Regions from separate parts of the Acidovorax sp. LjRoot194 genome, predicted to be linked through region 2. Evidence: predicted binding sites of a transcription regulator. Region 2 holds the regulator's gene; each other region holds the start of a gene.
What was found. Region 2 encodes sigma-54, which starts transcription at its own class of promoters, with help from an activator protein. Its sites were predicted from a motif close to TGGCANGNAANCTGCTTT; they were not measured.

Region 1: the regulator sigma-54 is predicted to act here: its motif matches at 2,875-2,892, upstream of ACSQ3N_RS25385 (pilin).
Region 3: the regulator sigma-54 is predicted to act here: its motif matches at 2,529-2,546, upstream of ACSQ3N_RS01175 (6-hydroxynicotinate reductase).
Region 4: the regulator sigma-54 is predicted to act here: its motif matches at 2,215-2,232, upstream of ACSQ3N_RS08600 (ammonium transporter).

The regions. Positions count from the first base shown of each region.
Region 1 is NZ_CAXUQB020000001.1:5,587,489-5,592,475, forward strand. It holds gene ACSQ3N_RS25375 (CHASE2 domain-containing protein) at 1-1,832, shown strand, start outside; gene ACSQ3N_RS25380 (3',5'-cyclic-nucleotide phosphodiesterase) at 1,848-2,639, shown strand; gene ACSQ3N_RS25385 (pilin) at 2,958-3,530, shown strand; gene tfpZ (TfpX/TfpZ family type IV pilin accessory protein) at 3,624-4,418, shown strand; gene ACSQ3N_RS25395 (pilin) at 4,515-4,987, shown strand, end outside.
Region 2 is NZ_CAXUQB020000001.1:5,361,231-5,366,217, reverse strand. It holds gene ACSQ3N_RS24315 (thiol:disulfide interchange protein DsbA/DsbL) at 1-545, shown strand, start outside; gene lptA (lipopolysaccharide transport periplasmic protein LptA) at 733-1,383, shown strand; gene lptB (LPS export ABC transporter ATP-binding protein) at 1,380-2,174, shown strand; gene ACSQ3N_RS24300 (RNA polymerase factor sigma-54) at 2,274-3,884, shown strand; gene ACSQ3N_RS24295 (glutaredoxin domain-containing protein) at 3,993-4,508, opposite strand; gene ACSQ3N_RS24290 (acyl-CoA thioesterase) at 4,734-4,987, shown strand, end outside.
Region 3 is NZ_CAXUQB020000001.1:245,221-250,207, forward strand. It holds gene ACSQ3N_RS01155 (amidohydrolase family protein) at 1-344, opposite strand, end outside; gene ACSQ3N_RS01160 (TetR/AcrR family transcriptional regulator) at 449-1,165, opposite strand; gene ACSQ3N_RS01165 (ferredoxin--NADP reductase) at 1,233-2,009, opposite strand; gene fdxA (ferredoxin FdxA) at 2,086-2,415, opposite strand; gene ACSQ3N_RS01175 (6-hydroxynicotinate reductase) at 2,590-4,236, shown strand; gene ACSQ3N_RS01180 (UPF0280 family protein) at 4,250-4,987, shown strand, end outside.
Region 4 is NZ_CAXUQB020000001.1:1,879,012-1,883,998, forward strand. It holds gene ACSQ3N_RS08595 (phospholipase D family protein) at 1-805, opposite strand, end outside; gene ACSQ3N_RS08600 (ammonium transporter) at 942-2,144, opposite strand; gene ACSQ3N_RS08605 (RibD family protein) at 2,265-3,131, opposite strand; gene ACSQ3N_RS08610 (type IV pilin protein) at 3,384-3,836, opposite strand; gene ACSQ3N_RS08615 (pilus assembly protein) at 3,860-4,987, opposite strand, start outside.

The DNA.
Region 1 (4,987 bases), 230 kb from region 2:
CTCTGGACTTCGACTCCCTCTTCGCTGAATCATTGAAGGGGCGCCCGGCGGTGCTGGGCTACTACCTCACCAGTGACAAGGAGGGTCGAACCAAAGGCATCCTACCGCCTCCTGCACTTTCGTCAGAACGCTTGCGTGGCCTGCCCCTCAAGACATATTCGTGGGGAGGGTATGGCAGCAATATCGACATCATCGCTGGTGCGGTGCCCGTCGCAGGCTTCTTCAACTCAGTGACCGATGAAGACGGAGTGGTGCGTGCCTTGCCTTTGCTCGCAGAGTACCAAGGCAGGTACTATGAATCGCTTGCATTGGCGATGTTTCGCACCGCGTTGGGCCTGCCCGAAATCCACCCCGGCTTTGCAAACCCTGCGCCGGATGGCACCTATGACACGCTGCACAGTGTTGCACTGGTTCAGGACGGGCGTTCGCTGGCTCTCCCGGTGGATGACCGATTGGCCACCCTTATTCCCTTCCGTGGCCCCGGCGACGTTGGCGGTGGGTCGTTTCGCTATCTCTCCGCTTCGGACGTTTTGGAGGGCAAACTCCCTCCCAACGAGCTCAAGGATCGGATGATCCTGGTTGGGTCCACAGCGCCGGGTTTGCTGGATTTGAGAGTCACGCCGGTAGGCCGCGCCTATCCCGGCGTCGAGACGCATGCCAATGTCTTGTCTGCGTTTCTCGACGGCAAGAACATTGTCCGACCGGACTATGCCGTCGGGTTTGACGCATTGCAGCTTGTGTGCGCGGGCTTGCTGCTGGCATTTGCGTTGCCCGCGCTGTCCGCCGCATGGGCTGTCTTGCTGAGTGTGGGGTTGGTGAGCGGCTTGACCGTTCTCAATCTGTGGCTCTACCTCAGCCACGGTCTGGCACTGCCCCTGGCCAGCGCGGTCGTGATGGTTCTTTTGGCGTTCACGCTGAACATGGTCTATGGCTATTTTGTGGAAAGCCGCTCCAAACGTGAATTGGCCGCTCTTTTTGGCACCTACGTACCCCCAGAACTGGTGGATGAGATGGTGAAGGAGCCCGACAATTACAGCATGCAGGCCAGCAACCAAGAGTTGACGGTGATGTTTTGCGACATGCGGGGGTTCACCGCAATGTCTGAACAGATGGAGCCGTTGCAGTTGCAGGCCTTGCTCAATGACGTGTTCAGCAGACTGACGCATATCATCCGCAGCCACCGCGGCACGATCGACAAATACATGGGAGACTGTGTGATGGCGTTTTGGGGTGCACCGGTTGCGACCCCGGATCACGCCCGATTGGCCGTGCAGGCTGCTCTTGACATGGCCCGGGCCATCAAAGAGGTGAACCTGCTGCACCGAGAGCGGGGTCTGCCGGAGATCGGTATTGGTATTGGACTCAACACGGGCAATATGTGTGTGGGTGATATGGGATCAGATATAAGGCGCAGTTACACAGTGATTGGTGATTCGGTAAATCTGGCTTCGCGGCTGGAAGGCCTCTCCAAGAAGTATGCAGTGCTTACCGTTGTGAGCGAAACTACGCGTATCCAGGCAGTCCACTTCATTTGGCAAGAGTTAGATCGAGTACGTGTTAAAGGTAAAGCAGAGTCGGTTGCAATTTTCACCCCTGTTGCTCAGCTAGACGCCACAATGGCAGGACGGTCCCACGAACTCTCTCTTTGGCAAAATTTTCTCGTGGCTTATCGCGCTCAAGACTGGACAATATGCAACGAGCTTATAGCGGATTTAATGCAAATCCAACCCTCGTCTGGTCTTTATAGCATGTACGGTTCCCGCGTACAGGGTCGGCTTATGCGACCTTTTGACCCCAAGTGGGACGGCGCGAACAATTTCGACACTAAATAAACACAGGCTGCGCCCATGAAAATTCGTGTGCTGGGTTGCTCTGGTGCCATAGCAAGGGACTGCCGGACCACCTCATTTCTCGTCAACCACAGCGTTTTGATTGATGCGGGGACGGGCGTCGGCGATTTAACGCTCGAAGAAATGCGAAAGATTGACCATGTTTTTCTCACTCATTCCCATCTCGATCACATCGCAGCACTTCCGTTAATGCTTGACGCTGTGTCGTCAATGCGCAGCGCACCAGTGCAGATCCATGCGCTCCCAGCAACCATCGAGGCTCTGCGAACGCATGTCTTCAACAACGTTATCTGGCCAAATTTCGAGGCACTTCCCTCGTCGGACCAGCCTTTCATGCGGTTTTTCCCTTTGCAAATCGGGGAACAGCGTAACGCGTCCGGTTTGTTGATAGAAGCCCTTCCCGCAGTCCACACAGTTCCAGCCTTGGGCTATGCCATATGTGGCATTTCCGGTTGGTGGGTATTCACTGGAGACACCGAACGCAATCCCGAATTCTGGAAGCGATTGAACAAGTTGCCGGTAAAGATGCTTGTTATTGAAACAGCGTTTAGCGAGCGCGAAAACGCTTTAGCTCGTCTTTCTAAACACCTGGCGCCTTGCACTCTTATTGAAGAGCTGCAGCACTTTAAGTGCGGAGACTGCAAGATCTACATCACCCATACAAAGCCAGCGGAAACAGACGTGATTATGCAGGAAATCCAAGCAATGCTTAATGTGGCATCGGCGCACAGCGCCTCAGCGTCTTTAGGAATCAACTGGCTCCGTGCAGGCGATGAATTTTTTGTCTGAACCGATCTGCATCAGAGTTGCGCAGCGCAGATTAACGCACTGCGCATGCGACACGTACACGCAATTGAAATCCGCAGATGGCCAAGTCTCAAAAGACACGTAAGAAGCAATTGGTGACACTCTTGGCAGAACAAAATTGTCACTCACTCCCTTAAGTACAGTTTTGCACTTCTCCAGGTACCCCGCCTCTACAGACATGGCCTCGAAAGTTGTTAACTTGTAAGCAGATGATAGGTGGCACAGGAATTGCTTAACAGTAGCAGACCTGAAGAGTCGTTCTGCAGGTTGTTAGTTGCAATTGACTTCCAAGGAGTTTTTATGAAGCGTTTCATGCAAAAGGGTTTCACCCTGATCGAACTGATGATCGTGGTGGCCATCATCGGCATTCTGGCGGCTGTTGCTCTCCCCGCTTACCAAGACTACACCGTGCGCGCACGCGTGACTGAAGGCTTGTCCTTGGCTGGCTCGGCCAAGACGGCGGTAGCAGAAACCTTCACCAATGCCAACGGTGGCAAAGTCATCGCTTACCCTGGCTTCGGTGCCCAGCCTGCTCCCGCTGTTGGCGAGTCGGTCTACGGCTACACCTACACCAAAGGTTCCGTCGTGGATAGCGTCGCGATTGCAGAAATTACAGACGTGACTGCGCCCGTCTTGAATACATCTGGCGTTATCACAGTGACCTATCTGAAGACCGGTGCTGCGGGCGCCGCCATGGACAAGGTTGCGGCCGGCTCCAATGTGTTGTACCTGACTCCCGGTTCTGGCCTCGTGAACAATTCTGCCAACCCTGCTGCCGCGCTGGTCCAATCCGACCCTGTTGTCTGGGGCTGCGGCGTGAAGTCTACGCCAGTGTTCAAGTACGTACCCGCCAACTGCCGCTTCGTGAAGTAAAGCAGGGCCTTAAAGTCCACGGGGATCGCCCCTGATGCACAAAAGCGCCCTTAATGGGCGCTTTTTTCATTTCCGATCTTTAGTCGCTTGAGAATGACCCCTACTGTTACCCTGTCCACCCCTAACCCTGTTCGAATCTCGGCGCGTCGTGCAAGCCTTGTGCATCTTCTAGTATCGCTGGCAGTTGCACTCTTGGTAGCCATGCTGATTTTCTTAGTTTGGTATCCTTGGCCGCTGCACACAATGCTGGGGGGCTTGGGCCTGCTAGGGCTTGTTGCAGGGGTTGATGCCGTCTGCGGCCCTATGCTTACATTCCTACTATGGAACGACCGCAAAACGAAGCTTGCGCTGACTGTAGATTGCACGCTTATTGCATGTATTCAAATCGCGGCTCTGGGGTATGGACTGTACACAGTAGCAGAAGGGCGACCAGTACATGTTGTCTTTGAGGTAGACAGGCTGCGCGTTGTTAGCGCGGTTGATATCGACTCCGCAGATTTGCCACAGGCCTCGCCGGAGCTCCGTGTGTTGCCCTGGACTGGCCCGACTTGGCTAAGCGTACGGGCTCCACGAGATAGTGACGAATTGCTGAATAGTGTCGAGCTTTCTCTGGCGGGCAAGGAGCCATCAGTGCGTCCTGGATGGTGGCAAAGCTATTCCGAGGGAGTACCTGACATGCTGAAGCGTGCTCGCCCTCTGGATTTGTTAGCAAGCGCCAGGTCTGCCCAGCGGCCTTTACTGGATAAAGCCGTGAAGGAGGCGGGAGTGGACGTGGCTGATTTGGTATGGTTACCTTTGGTAAGCCGTCGCAGTATGGAATGGATTGTATTGCTCCACCGCACAACTGGCCAACCACTCGCCTACGCACCCATTGACGGATTTTTCTGAAATTCGCGGTGCACTTTATTCCACAGGCATGAAAGCTGCTGAAACATGCCGATGATCGGGTAGACATCTAGCCACAAGTCTAGGCAGGAGAAATTTATGAAACCCAGCTTCCAGCAAGGCTTTACCCTCATCGAGTTGATGATCGTAGTAGCCATTATCGGTATCCTGGCGGCTGTGGCATTACCAGCTTACCAAGACTACGTTGTGCGTGCACGCATTTCCGAAGGCTTAGGTCTAGCGAGCACTGCGAAGACTTCGGTGACAGAGACTTTTGCCAGTACTAACAGCGGAGGTATTGCTGCCTATGCAGGTAGTGGCATATCGGCAGCTGGTTCATACAACTATGAGTACAAGGCTGGCACACACGTTAAATCGATTGCCATTTCAGCCATAACAGACGTGACATCGCCTGTCGCCAAGGAAGGGGCAATTTCTATTACCTATGGCGGTCAGATTAACACAGTCCTCTTGGGCAAAGCGCTGATCTTGACTCCCGGTAGCGGTACCGTAGGCAACTCTGGGGTTCCAAGCAACGCCTTGAAAATTGGCGATCCGGTGGTGTGGGGCTG
Region 2 (4,987 bases):
AGGAGGGCAAGGACTACAAGCGGCTGGACAAGCCCGTGACGCCCGACGCGCCCGCCGGCAAGGTCGATGTGATCGAGTTCTTCTGGTACAGCTGCCCCCACTGCAACGCGTTCGAACCCACGCTCGACGCCTGGGTCAAGGCCGCGCCCAAGGATTTGTCCATCCGCCGCGTGCCCGTGGCGTTCAACGCCAGCTTCGTGCCGCAGCAAAAGCTGTTCTACGCGCTGGAAGGCATGGGCAAGCTCGAAGCCCTGCACGCCAAGGTGTTCCGCGCCATCCATGTGGAGAAAGCCAAGCTCGCCAAGGACGACGAGATCCTGGCCTGGGTGACCCAGCAGGGCGTGGACGCCGCCAAGTTCAAGGAGGTCTACAGCTCCTTCACCGTGTCGAACCAGGTGCGCCGCGCATCGCAGCTGCAAGACGCTTACGGCGTCGAAGGCGTGCCCTCGATGGGCGTGGCCGGCAAGTACTACACCGACGGCACCATGGCCGGCAACATGCAGAACGTGCTGCAAGTGGTGGAGTTCCTGACCAAGCAGAAGTAAGCCCGAGCCGCCTGGGGCCCGGCATGCCCTGCGAAAAAGCCCGCTGATGCGGGCTTTTTTCATTGCCGTCCCGACCCGAGGAAGCGACTGCTTGGGGCCAGAGACCCCACGCGCGTGGAAGCGTGCGGGTCTTTTTCCATGGCGCATGCCGTGGGGTGGCTACAATGAACTGCAAGATTCGTGCCCTATGAAACACAGCATCCTCCCAACCCTCCTGCTCACGGCCCTGGCCTGCATTCATGGCGTTGCCCATGCTGAAAAGGCTGACCGCGCCAAACCCATGAACATCGAGGCCGACGCCCTGCGGCACGATGAGCTCAAGCAAACCAGCGTGTTCACCGGCCGCGTGGTCATGACCAAGGGGTCCATCATCCTGCGCGGTGCGCGGCTGGATGTGCGCCAGGACGCCGAGGGCTACCAGTACGGGGTGGTGACGGCCGAGGCGGGCAAGCGCGCGTTCTTTCGCCAAAAGCGCGACACCGTGCCCGGTGCGCCCGACGAGTTCATCGAGGGCGAGAGCGAGGTCATCGAGTACGACGGCAAGGCCGACAACGTGCGCTTCATCACCCGCGCCGAGCTGCGCCGCTACCGCGGTGCGGTGCTGAGCGACGAGATCACCGGCGCCGTCATCGTCTACAACAACCTGACCGACGTGTTCACCGTGGACGGCCAGCGCAAGCCGTCCACCAGCACCGCAGGCGACACCCCGGCCCCTGGCAGCCGCGTGCGCGCAGTGCTGGCGCCCAAGGACCCGCCACCGGGCGCCGCTGCACCTGCCGCGCCGTCGTCGGCCCCGGCGCTGCGCCCCAGCAACACCCTCGGCGGCGGCGCCAAGTGAGCGCGCAGCCTGTCCACTCCAGCGGACCCGCGGCTGCAGACCCACAGGTCGGCAGTCGGCTGGAGGTGCAGCACCTGGCCAAGTCGTACGGCAGCCGCAAGGTCGTCAAGGATGTGTCGCTCACCGTGCAAAAGGGCGAAGTCGTCGGGCTGCTCGGGCCCAACGGCGCGGGCAAGACGACCTCGTTCTACATGATCGTGGGCCTGGTGCGCAGCGATGCGGGCGACATCCGTATCGACGGCCAGTCGGTCGCCCACATGCCCATCCACCGCCGTTCGCGCCTGGGTTTGTCGTACCTGCCGCAGGAGGCGTCCATCTTCCGCAAGCTGTCGGTCGAGGAAAACGTGCGCGCCGTGCTGGAGCTGCAGCGCGGCGACAACGGCCAGCCGCTCCCGCGCGAGGCCATCGAAGAGCGCCTCACCGCCCTGCTGCAGGAGCTGCGGGTGGACCACCTGCGGGCCTCGCCCGCCATGGCCCTGTCCGGGGGCGAGCGCCGCCGGGTGGAGATCGCCCGCGCGCTGGCCACGCAGCCACGCTTCATCCTGCTGGATGAGCCCTTCGCCGGCATCGACCCCATCGCGGTGATCGAGATCCAGCGCATCATCGGCTTCCTCAAGGCGCGCGGCATCGGCGTGCTCATCACCGACCACAACGTGCGCGAGACGCTGGGCATCTGCGACCACGCGTTCATCATCAGCGACGGCCAAGTGCTGGCGCAGGGAACCCCTTCCGAGATCGTCGACAACGCCGAAGTGCGCCGGGTGTACCTGGGCGAACACTTCCGCATGTAGCAGACCGATGGACCGTACGTTCGACCCCCGCCTCTCCCTTTTGCCACCCCGCGGGGCGGCGTGCGCCGCGCGCCGTGCAGGCCGCAAGGCGGCTGCCCGATGAAGCCCGGCCTGTCACTGCGCGTTTCGCAGCACCTGGCGCTCACGCCGCAGCTGCAGCAGTCCATCCGGCTGCTGCAGTTGTCCACGCTGGAGCTGGGTCAGGAGGTCGAGCAGATGCTCGACGAAAACCCGTTTCTCGAGCGCAACGCAGAAGAAGCTCCGCGCGAAGAGTTCGGCCTGGAGGCGGCCGACGTTCCTGCCCAGCCCGACGAGTACAGCGCGGACGACACGCTGTATTCCAACGCACCCGGCGCCAGCACCGCCAGCACGTCCAGCGACACCGCGGCCGACGGCCCGCTGGGTGACTCCGAGCCGGGCAGCAGCGCCAGCGACGAGCCCGACTGGAGCGGCGACGGCACCGTCGAGGTCGCGCCGAACGACACCGAATGGGGCGGCGATGCGCCCGCCCGCAACCGCAACGATGCCGAAGGCGACGAGGCCGACGCCACCGAGCTGGCCCGCACGCACGAATCGCTCACCGCCTTTTTGCACCGCCAGGCGCTGTCGCTGCGCCTGTCCGAGGTGGACCGCGCGGCGCTGCGGTTCCTGATCGAATCGCTCAACGACGACGGCTACCTCGAAGACCCGCTCGAAGAGCTGGCCATCAGCCTGGCCGGCCCCGACGACCTGGAGCAGATCGAAGAGCTGGTGCACCGCTTCACGGTGGCGCAGCGCCTGTTGCAAAGCCTGGAGCCCGTGGGCGTGGGCGCGCGCGGGCTGGGCGAGTGCCTGACCCTGCAGCTCAAGGCCCTGGCCGCGGACGAAGACAGCGAGATCGACCCCGACACCGTGCAGACCGCGCTGCGCGTGTGCCAGCAGCCGCTGGAGATGCTGGCGCGCCGCGACATCCGCCGCCTGACGCAGCTGTGCGGCGACGGGGAGGAGCGCACCCGCGCCGCCATGGCCCTGATCGCCCGGCTGGAGCCGCGCCCGGGCCGCAAGTTTGTGGACGTGGAGCGCAACATCATCGTGCCCGACGTCATCGTGCGCAAAGCGGGCCGCGCCAACGGGCGCGACGGGCAGCACAATTTCATCGTCGCGCTCAACCCAGATGTGATGCCGCGCCTGCGCGTGCACGACATCTACGCCGGCGCACTGCGCGGCCACAAGGGCGGCGAAGGCCACCAGGGCATGCAGCAGCGCCTGCAGGAGGCGCGCTGGTTCATCAAGAACATCCAGCAGCGCTTCGACACCATCCTGCGCGTCTCGCGCGCCATCGTGGAGCGGCAAAAGAACTTCTTCACGCATGGCGAGCTGGCCATGCGCCCGCTGGTGCTGCGCGACATTGCCGACGAGCTGGGCCTGCACGAGTCCACCATCAGCCGCGTGACCACCGCCAAGTACATGGCCACGCCCATCGGCACCTACGAGCTCAAGTACTTCTTCGGCTCGGGCCTGGGCACCGAGACGGGCGGCAATGCGTCGAGCACCGCCGTGCGCGCGCTGATCAAGCAGTTCGTCGCGGCCGAGAGCCCCACCAAGCCGCTGTCGGACAGCCAGATCGCCGAGATGCTCAAGGAGCAGGGCATCGAGTGCGCACGCCGCACGGTGGCCAAGTACCGCGAAGCGCTCAAGATCGCGCCGGCCAATCTGCGCAAGGCGCTGTAGCTCTGTCAGCGCTGCAGGGCCTTCAGGACCTGCGATGGGCCGTGCGCCGGAGGATCGCCGCCCACCCACCGGCCCGCCAACTGCGGTGCGGTGGGGTGCGAGGCCAGGCTACTTGCGCTGGGACGCGAAAACGGCGTCGTAGGACTGTGCGCTGAAGCCTGACAACCGCTGGCCGTTGGTGAGCAGCACCGGCACACCCCGCCCGCCAATCTGTGCAAAGGCCGCCTTGCCCACCGGCGTATCGACGTCCAGCTCGCGGTAGGCAATGCCCTTTTGCGCCAGGTACGCCTTGGCGGCCTTGCAGTAGCCGCACCAGGTGGCCATGTAGAGCACGACGTCGCCACGGGGTGCTGCGGCGGGGGGCTCGGTCTTGGGGCTGCGGTCGGCCGCGCGGGGCTCTGCACCCGGCACCACGCTGACCGGCAGGTTGTCCAGCTTCATCGCCTTGTCCACACCCACGCCCGTTGGGGGCTTGTCGCTGTAGACGACCCGGCCGTCCGGGCCCACCGTTTTGTAGAGCGTCTGGGCGCCCGCCATCGGTGCCAGCACCAGCGCGGCCATTGCCAGCGTGGCGGCTACGGCCTGGCGGAAAAGGCCGGGGGAGGGGCTCCGGTAAAATCTCATGCCTGCGAGCATAAGAGACACCGGGCGTGCTGTCAGCAAGAAGCTGCCCGGATGTGCCGCACCGCCCCATGGCACCACCCGCCGTGGGCCGCAGGGCCTGTCGCTGCAGAAAATCCCCGGCACCCAGCGGCCCTGCGCAGTACCGCATGCACGCCGCCACCGCGGGTGCCCGCCCGTTGTCCTTGTTCCACGCTTCCACCTCCGCTCCACCCCCACCGCCCAGCCATGGCCCGCATCGTCTTCGACCTTCCCGCGCAGTTCGGTTTTTCCACCGAGATGCAGATCTACATCAGCCATGTGAACCAGGGCGGGCACCTGGACAACGCGCAGCTGCTGAGCCTGGTGTCCGAGGCGCGCGTGCGTTTCTTCCAGTCGCTGGGCTACCCGGAGGCCGACGTGGGCGGGCTGTCCATCGTGGTGGGCGACATCGTGGCGCAGTACAAGTCCGAGGGCTTTCATGGCGAGACCATGTGCGTGGA
Region 3 (4,987 bases), 5.1 Mb from region 2:
CCCGGCAGGTGCACTTCACCGGCCGACACCATCGTGGTCACGCCGCCGTTCATGGTGGAGTCGATCCAGCCGATCTGGTTTTGCCGCGGCGTCCAGTCGCCAAAGACCGGGTGCACGTGGCTGTCGATCAGGCCGGGCGCCACGCAGGTCTGGCGCGCATCGATCACGGTCTGCGCGTGTTCGGTGTCGCAGTCCTTCTTGCGGCCCACGGCCACGATGAGTCCGTCGTTGACGACGATGGTGTCGGCATCGAGGATGGGGCGGTCGAGGTCGCCCGACAACAAGAGACCGATGTTTTTGATGACGACCTTGCCCGACTTGCCGCCGGCTGCTGCTTCTGCCATGGATTCTCCTCGTGGGTGGGGGTTCGGGCTCGTTGCGGCCCTCGCTCAGAAAATCGTTGTGTCTTGTGGGCTGTGTGGCGCTTGTCGGCCGGTGCAGATAACCTTCAGGCCGCGGCCTTGCCCTTGGGCAGGCTGGGGCCTGGCGCCACCGTGCGCAGCACGCTGTCGATGACGAAGGACTCCCAGTGCGCCAGCGCATCGGGCGTCTCCAGGTCTTCGCCCAGAAAGGCCGACAGCGTGTGGCGGTTGGACATGTAGAAGTAGCCCGTGGCGGCGATCAGCAGGTACACGTCGCGCGCCGACACATCCTTGCGGAACAGCCCTTGTGCCTGGCCGCTCTCCAGCACGCGGCGGATCACCTCGATGGCGGGCGACGAGTATTCGCGGGCCCGCATCGACTTGGAGATGTGCTTGCCCTTGTGCAGGTTCTCGGTGTTGAGCAGCGTGATGAACTCGGGGTTCTTGCGGTAGTAGCCCACCACGAAGCGGATCACGGCCTGCAGTGCCTCGACCGGCTTGGCGGTGTCCAGCGTGAGCTTGGACTCCGCATCGTTCATGCGCCGGTAGGTTTCCTCCAGCACCTCGATGAACAGGCCTTCCTTGCTGCCGAAGTAGTAGTAGATCATCCGGTCGAAGGACTTGGCCGCCTTGGAGATCTTCTCCACGCTGCCGCCTTCGTAGCCGTAGCGGGCGAACACCTTGGTCGCCGCTTTCAGGATGTTGTCGCGCGTGGTCTGTGCGGCCTGCTCGCGCACCCCCGTCTTGCGCACGGTGGGAGATCGGCTGGACGCTGTCCGGGTCTTGGGAGGAGTGGCAGACATGGCGGGTCCTGGTGGGTGGGGCCGGCGCCCGGGGCCTGATCCTCAGGCCCCGCCGCCGGCCGGGAGATCACTGCTCTGCGAACGCGCGTTCGATCACGAAGTCGCCCGGCTTCGTGGTGTTGCCTTCCTTGAAGCCGCGCTCTTCCATCATGTGCTTGAGGTCGCGCAGCATCTCGGGGCTGCCGCAGATCATCACGCGGTCTTCCAGTGGGTTGAGCGCGGGCAGGCCCAGGTCGCGGGCGAGCTGGCCGTTCTCGATCACGGTGGTCACGCGGCCCTGGTGCTTGAATGCCTCGCGCGTCACAGTCGGGTAGTACTTGAGCTGCTTGCTCACGATCTCGCCCAGGAACTCGTGCTGGGGCAGTTCGTTGGTGATGTAGTCGTGGTAGGCCAGCTCCTTCACCTCGCGCACGCCGTGCACCAGGATGACTTCCTCGAACTTCTCATACGTCTCGGGGTCGCGCATCAGGCTCAGGAACGGTGCCACGCCGGTGCCGGTCGACAGCATGTACAGGCGCTTGGCGGGCAGCAGGTAGTCGATGAGCAGGGTGCCGGTAGGCTTCTTGCCCACCACGATGGTGTCGCCCACCTGGATGTGCTGCAGGCGCGAGGTCAGCGGGCCGTCGGGCACTTTGATCGACAGGAACTCCAGGTGCTCTTCGTAGTTGGCGCTGGCGATGCTGTAGGCGCGCAGCAGGGGTTTGCCGTTCTCGCCACGCAGGCCGATCATCGTGAAATGGCCGTTGGAAAAGCGCAGGGCCGTGTCCCGCGTGGTGGTGAAGGAGAAAAGGCGGTCCGTCCAGTGGTGGACGGAGAGGACGCGTTCTTCTAGAAAGGCGCTCATGGTGCTTAGTCGAAAAAGTTGAAAGAACAGAAGAAAACTGGCTGAAGTCCGCGCTGGCGGCGTGCTGGAGCAGGGCTCAGAACGCGATATCCAGGCCGGAAAGCTTGTGGCTCACAACCCTCCATTGTTCCGCATCTGGCAAAGCCGGTTTTCTTTTGGTGATTGTGGGCAGGCCCGGGGCCAGCTTTTTGTTGAATTCGAGAAAGATTTCCAGGCCCTGGGGCAGGTCGTCCTCCGCATAGATGGCGTTGGCGGGGCACTCCGGAATGCAGACCGCGCAGTCGATGCACTCGTCGGGGTCGATGACGAGGTATTCAGGCCCCTCCTTGAAGCAGTCGACCGGGCAGACATCGACACAGTCGGTGTACTTGCACCGAATACATGCATCCGTCACTACGTGCGTCATTTTGGGGCTCCTCGTGCACCGTTTCAGGGGGTGCGAAAACACCATTGCGGACCATCATCGATTGCGCTACATTCGCGATCAATGTAGCAATCACAACATTTAAGTTAAGTGAATGCTACACAAAATGCAATGCGCGTACAAGCATTTGAAAAGATGCAATGAATGGGCTCCACGATGACTGAACACACCAAGACCGATGGGCTTCCAGGCATGGATGCGCCTGAGCTGCCGCAGGTGCTGGAGCGCGCCCGGCCGCGCAACGAGCGCATGAACGCCGCCAAGGTGGAGTGCAACGCGTGCCCGGTGCTGTGCCAGATATCGGAAGGCCGCGCAGGGGCCTGCGACCGCTATGCCAATCACGCCGGCGTGCTGGTGCGCGTGGACCCGGTGGTGCTTCTGCGCAAGACGCTGGAGGCGGGCGAAGCGGCGCTGGTGCCGTTCGCAGGCCGCTCGGCCGCGGCGGATGTCGAGGCGCCGGTGGATGCCGCGGGCAGTACCGCCGACGGTGCCGCCGCGCAGCCCGCCTGGAGCGGCGACCTTCTCTTGTCGGAAGAAGTGTTCGTCACCGGCGTGGGCTCGTCCACCACCTACCCCGACTACAAGCCCGCCCCTTTCATCGTGGGCTCCAAGGTCGATGGCGTGGACATGGTCACCGTGGTCACCGAGGGCATCTTCAGCTACTGCAGCTTCAAGGTGAAGATCGACACCGACCGCTTCCTCGGCCCCGAGCAGGCCAACGTGCGCTGCAAGGGCGAAGTGGTGGGGCACGTCACCACGGCCGAATACGGCTCGCAGATGCTGTCGCTCGGCGGCGTGCACCACCTCACGGGCGGCAGCAAGAAGGAAGGGCGCATCGCCAACGAGATGATGCAGCTTCTGGGCAACAAGCAGGCGGTGGAACTCACCATCGACGGCGGCTCGCAGCTCGTGATCCAGGCCGGCCAGGCGCCCATCGTCAACGGCGTGGCCGAGCAGCGCATGCGCGTGGGCTGCGGCTCCGCGGCCATCGGCATCTTCGCGCGCCAGTTCTTCGGCCAGGCCGACGAGGTGGTGGTGGTGGACGACCACATCACCGGCGTGCTCACCGAGCACCAGGCCGGCCGCTGCCTGGACATGAAGTCCTCGGGCATCCAGATGCGCGGGCGCAAGTCCACCCCGGGCCGCTACTTCCAGGTGGCCAATCCCGGCACGGGTTGGGGCGGCACCGACATCGCCGACCCGTTGTCCATCATCGAAGGCTGGGACGCATCGGTCGCGTGGCCGGGCCTGCGCCTGCTCATGACCTCCACCACGGGCGAGCACGCCAGCTGGTACGTGCTGAACGAATCGCTGGTGCCGGTGGAGGCCGAGATGCCCGATGCGGTGCGCCGCATCGTGGAGCGCATCGGCGAGAACTGCGAGCCCTCGCTCACCTCGGTGCTCTTCCTGGGCGGCGCGGGCGGCAGCCTGCGCGCGGGCGTGACCGAGAACCCCGTGCTGCTTACCCGCTCCATCAAGAACGCGCTGGTCAACGTGACCTGCGGCGGCGCACCCGCCTATGTGTGGCCCGGCGGCGGCATCACTGTGATGGCCGATGTGCTGCGCATGCCCGACAACAGCTTTGGCACCGTGCCCACCCCCGCCATCGTGGCGCCCATCGAGTTCAGCATGCGCCGCACCGACTACGAGGCCCTGGGCGGCCATGCCGACCAGATCCGCAGCCTGCGCGAAGTGCTGGAGCACGGCGCGTGGCACAACGACGGTGCGCCGCAGTCGCTGTCCTGGCAGGCGCTGCCCGCTGGCAACCCCTGGCCGCTGGGCCGACCGCCCTTGCTGGGCTGAACGGGCTCTTGTCATGCACGCCTGCCGCAACTTTCTGCCCGACGGCCGCTGGCACTTCCAGCACGGCCCCATCGACCTGGTCATCCAGGCCGAGGGTGAACGCACCGCCGTGGCCGCTGCGTACGAGCGCGCGTGGCAGCGCTTTGAGGGCCTGCTGCAAGAGCTGGTGAACGAGCTGCCGGGCCTGCGCTCGCCTGTAGGCGAGACAACGCCCTTGCAGGGCGTGTTGGCGCAGCGCATGTGGCTGGCCTGCCACCCGTACCGCAAGGGCTTCATCACCCCCATGGCCGCCGTGGCCGGGGCGGTGGCGCAAGAGATCCTGGCGTGTTTTGCGCAGGACGGCATCGCGCGCGCCTGGGTCAACAACGGCGGCGACATCGCACTGCACCTCGCCCCCGGCCAGTCGGCCTCGGTGGGGGTGTATGCGGACATCGCCAGTCTCGATGCCGCCCAGCTGCGCCACGGGCTGCTGCTGGACGGACAACTGCGCATTGACAGCACCATGCCGGTGCGCGGCGTGGCCACCAGCGGCTGGCGCGGGCGCAGCCAGTCGCTGGGCATTGCCGACAGCGTCACCGTGCTGGCGCGCACCGCCGCAGAGGCCGACGCCGCCGCCACCGTGGTGGCCAATGCCGTGAACGTGCTGGACGAGCGCATCACACGCATGCCCGCCTGGCTGGTACGCGACGACAGCGACCTCGGTGCCATTCCCGTCACGGTGGATGTTCCGCCGCTACCGCGCGCGCAGGTG
Region 4 (4,987 bases), 3.5 Mb from region 2:
TGCGCATGCGTTCGCGCAGCGCGTCCAGCTCCTCGCGGGTGACGAGCGACTGCACCGGGTAGGCGCGGTCGTTGTTCCAGTAACTGTCGAAGCTGCGCGAAAGGTCTTGAACGATAGGGCCTGCAGCCAGCACATCCAGGTCCACGAAGTTGCCTGAATCGGCATTGCCGAAGTACGCGTCTCCCAGATTGCGCCCGCCGGTCACGCCCATGGCGTTGTCCGCGATGAAGAGCTTGTTGTGCATGCGCTGCTGCACGCGCGAGAAGTCGCCGATCATGCTGAACATGCGGCCGATGGGTGAGCCCCGCGCGCCAGTCAGCGGGTTGAACATGCGCATCTCTATGTTGGGTACGAACGCCAGGCGCATCACCTGCGCGTCGCGGCCCGTGCTGTGAAAGTCGTCGAGCAACACGCGCACCCGCACGCCCCGATTGGCGGCTGCCACCACGCTCAGCAGCAACCGCTCGCTGCTGGCATCGGCATGGATGGCGTAGTACTGCAGGTCCAGTGTCTTCTGCGCAGCGTCCACCAGGGCCAAACGACTGCCGTAAGCGGCCTGCGGGCCGCTGAGAAGTAAAAATCCTGACGGGTGACGTCCACCGGCAGCGGCACGCCGCGCATCCACCAGTTGCCCCAGCGCGGTGCCCGCGGGGGCTGCCAGGGCGCTGGTCACCGGCCGCTCGACATCCTTGGGCAAGCCCGCGCAGCCCGTGATGGCCCCGGCCATGAGGACGGCCAACAGGGCCAACCAACCGTAGCGGGCTGTGGTGTTGAGAAAGGCAGGGGCGGTGAGCATGCGCGGCATGGCGCGATTGTGACCGCGCACCGGCTGTCGTGCCTGTCGGACGCCGCGCCTACGCAGGTGTCGTCGTGGGCTGGCAGACAAAAAAAGCCAGCTCGGCTGCGCTGGCATGCTGGGCCAGACCGCGCCCTGTTCCTGGCTACCAGCTCACTTCACGGTCTGGCGTGGAGCTGATCTTGTGAATCGACAGATCAGCGCCGTCGAATTCTTCTTCCTGGCTCAGCCGCAGCCCCACCGTGCTTTTGAGAATGCCGTAGACCACAAACCCGCCTGCTAGCGCCCATGCCACGCCCAGAGCGCTGCCGATCAACTGGGCCGAGAAGCTGACGCCCCCCAGGCCACCCAATGCCTTGCTGCCAAAGATTCCGGCAGCCAGCCCGCCCCAGGTGCCGCACAGGCCATGCAAAGGCCAGACGCCCAGCACGTCGTCTATCTTCCATTTGTTCTGTGTGAGCGTGAACATCAATACAAAAATGGCGCCTGCCACGGCCCCCACCACCAGTGCGCCCAAGGGGTGCATCAGGTCGGAGCCCGCGCACACGGCCACCAGCCCGGCCAACGGGCCGTTGTGCACGAAGCCCGGGTCATTTTTGCCCAGCACCAGCGCGGCCAGCGTGCCGCCCACCATCGCCATCAGGGAATTCACAGCGACCAGGCCCGAGAGCTTGTCCACCGTCTGGGCGCTCATCACATTGAAGCCGAACCAACCCACCACCAGCACCCAGGCGCCCAGCGCCAGGAACGGAATGTTGGACGGCGGATGGGCGGAGATGGCGCCGTCCTTGCGGTACCGGTTGGCACGCGAGCCGAGCAGAATCACCGCCGGCAGCGCGATCCAGCCGCCCATCGCATGCACCACGATGGAGCCCGCAAAGTCGTGGAATTCCTCGCCGGTCAAGCCTTTGATCCATGCCTGCACGCCGAAGTGCTGGTTCCAGGCGATGCCTTCAAAAAAGGGGTAGACGAAGCCGACGATCACCGCGGTAGCCATCAGCTGCGGCCAGAACTTCGCACGTTCGGCAATGCCACCCGACACAATCGCCGGAATGGCCGCGGCAAAAGTCAGCAGGAAGAAGAATTTGACCAGTGAGTAGCCGCTTTGCTGCACGAGGGACTCCGCACCCACAAAGAAGTGCGTGCCGTAGGCCACGCTGTAGCCCGCCACGAAGTACACCACGGTGGACACCGAGAAATCCACCAGGATCTTGACCAGCGCATTGACTTGGTTCTTCTTGCGAACTGTGCCCAGTTCGAGAAAGGCGAACCCGGCATGCATGGCCAGCACCATGATGGCGCCCAGAAGAATGAACAAGGCGTCTGTGCCCTGTTTGAGTGCTTGCATACCGTCCTCTTGCGTTGTATTGATCTTTTCTGGTGCGAAAAAGCTATGTTCCCCAGAACTGCACCAAAATAAAGCAATAAACATGCCGGTTATGGTGCTATGTGATGCACCATCGTGGGTCTAGAAGTTATCCCGGCCTTCTACCCGCGCAATCACACGCAAATCGGACCCTACCATTTCCACTGACTCGAACTGCAACTGCAGCCCGTCCGCCAAAGCAGTCAACGGCCCCCAGTTGGTCATGCCTAACCCGCTGCCCAACAGCCGTGGCGCCAGATACACCAGCAACTCGTCCACCAGACCCTCTCGTACCATTGACCCGTTGAGCTTGTGGCCCGCTTCGACATGCAACTCGTTGATGCCGCGGCGGCCCAGGTCTTTAAGCATCGCCGCCAGATCCACTTTGCCGGCTGCGTTGGGCAGATAAATAACCTGGGCTCCTCGGTCTTCTAGCGCCGCTTGCTTGGCGCTGTCTTGCACGGCGGCATAAATAAAACATTGCCGACCGGTCATCAGAACATGCGCGTTTAGAGGCGTCTGGAGCCTGCTGTCTACCACCACTACAGCCGGCTGCTTCGGCGTCGGCACCTCACGCACGTTAAGCCGAGGGTTATCGTCCAACACAGTGCCGATGCCGGTCAGCACTGCGCATGCGCGTGCCCGCCACGCGTGGCCGTCCACACGAGCGGCTCTCGAGGTGATCCACTGGCTGGCGCCGTTGTGTAACGCGGTAGTTCCGTCTAGAGAGGCGGCCGTCTTGACTCTGACCCAAGGTGTGCCACGGACCATCCGGCTGAAGTAGCCAATGTTGAGTTCACGGGATTCTTGCGCTCCATGGCTCGTATCAAATTGGACTGCAGCCAGAGGTGATCTTTTTAGTGCGTTGGCTTCCACGGATTGATCGTGGTCCGGGTCTGCCGCTCCGACAGTGGCAATACGAGTAGTTATCGACACGTCTTCGCAAACCCTTTTGTAGTCATTTTCCATGCTAACAGTTCGAACGTTGCACAGGATATTGCATCACGCATTTTCTACATCCTGAATTCCCACTCTATAACTGCGATTTCAATGTCCCTGCCGTTTCGTTGAGTAATCGGGTTTGAGAGTTTTTCGTCAGCCGTTGTTTTGATCAACTATCGGTTTTTAGGTATGGAGTTAATAATGCTCGAGCTCTCAGATAAACCACCTGATAAAATACACAGTTTGCGTAATGGTCACGCGCAAGAAAACAACCCCACTCTATTTACGCCAACACTCTTCAATCGTCGCGCCACCAGATTGATTAACTATGCCACGTACGCCAGTGTTAGTAAGCGTGTAGTCTCCGCACTTATCTATCGCTTGCGCCCCAGCTCTTCGAGTTGCAATTAATGTATAGACAGCGCTCGAAGGTGCGCCAGAGAAGCTGATAGTGTAGCGTTTGGATGTGTCAGCGCTCCAAGTTAATGAACCGGGCAGTGCATAGTATGGCCCTGCACCTGTAGCGGGATAGACACCAGTCGCTGTTGCGGCTCTCTCCATCCACTGCTGAGCCTGCAAAAGGCCAGTCCGGGCATCGGCCCGATGCCCACGCCGAACGTATTCGGCGTAACTGGGATACGCTATTGCCGAGAGAATCCCAATGATCGCTACAACGATCATCAATTCTATCAAAGTGAAGCCCTTTTGAACCTTGGAGAGGTTTATATTCATAATATATCCTACAGGCGGAGAATTTATTGATTTTGACGCCAGCTTGGACGCATTGTCCACTCGGGCATGGTCGCCAGTTTCTCAGGCCCGCAACTTGCACCTGGTGGGCATGGAACGCCGCCACCACTCCCACTTTTTGAATCAATATCGGAATTCTCGAATTTATTTTTTCTGATAATGCTATGAGGGCCCTTGGCAACTTTAGCGCGAGAAATACTTATCAAGACGGTCCCGTCAACCACTGCATCGCCACCGGGCGAAGCAACCGTGCCTAATGTGAACTTACCATCCTTGTCTTTATCCACCACTGAGACGGATGGGGCTTTTCCGTCCATGATATTGATGAATGTCCGATATTGTCGTTCACCGTCCACTGATGTCGATTCACAGCTTTCTACATTCGGGTCCACATTTGACCCTTTTGCGGGCACTTGCGACCACGCGGTCAACAAATTACTGCCATCGTAAAATTCAAGAGGTTTCAGTAACCGCTCGCCAATTGCGGGCAGATCCACATACCATCCGTTCAAATTGGCCCACGTCGACTTGTCTAGAACGTCGACTTCCTTGATTGCGCCAAAAGTGCCAGCGTCAATCTCAATAAACTCGCGTTTGGCCAGTTTGGCCATACTTACACCCGTTCCAAGTGCTACGGGAGTGGGAACGCATGTTGTTCCAGGGCAGGTACCTGCACCCGGATGCACTTCAAGCCTTTTTCCAAAAGGTGTCGTAATCACGCGATAGCGCGTGTTATCCAGTGCTGAGTACAGAGTCTGAACGTCGACATTGGACGGATCAGTTTTGCTGACGTTGCGCCCCGTGCCAAACGATACCATCATGCCACCCACATCCAGCGTTTTTGCCGATGGACCTGAGCCTATTACCATCTGACGGTCGTTTGCGCGCACCGTGGGCGGAGCCGAGATGGCCTGTGTTTTTGTACGTGGACCATTCAGCGCCGCGGGCCCCTGGGCTGTAAACAAAGGATTGCCTCCAAACGCAATTTTCCAGTTGCTAGAGTCGTAGCTAGTCAGGTCGAATTTCCACATATTGCCAAGGTTGTCGCCCGCATACACCACATCAACAAGGCCATCGCCGTTGATATCTACCAACCGCGGAGATCCCAGGCCGTTGTCATTGGCTCTGCCGGT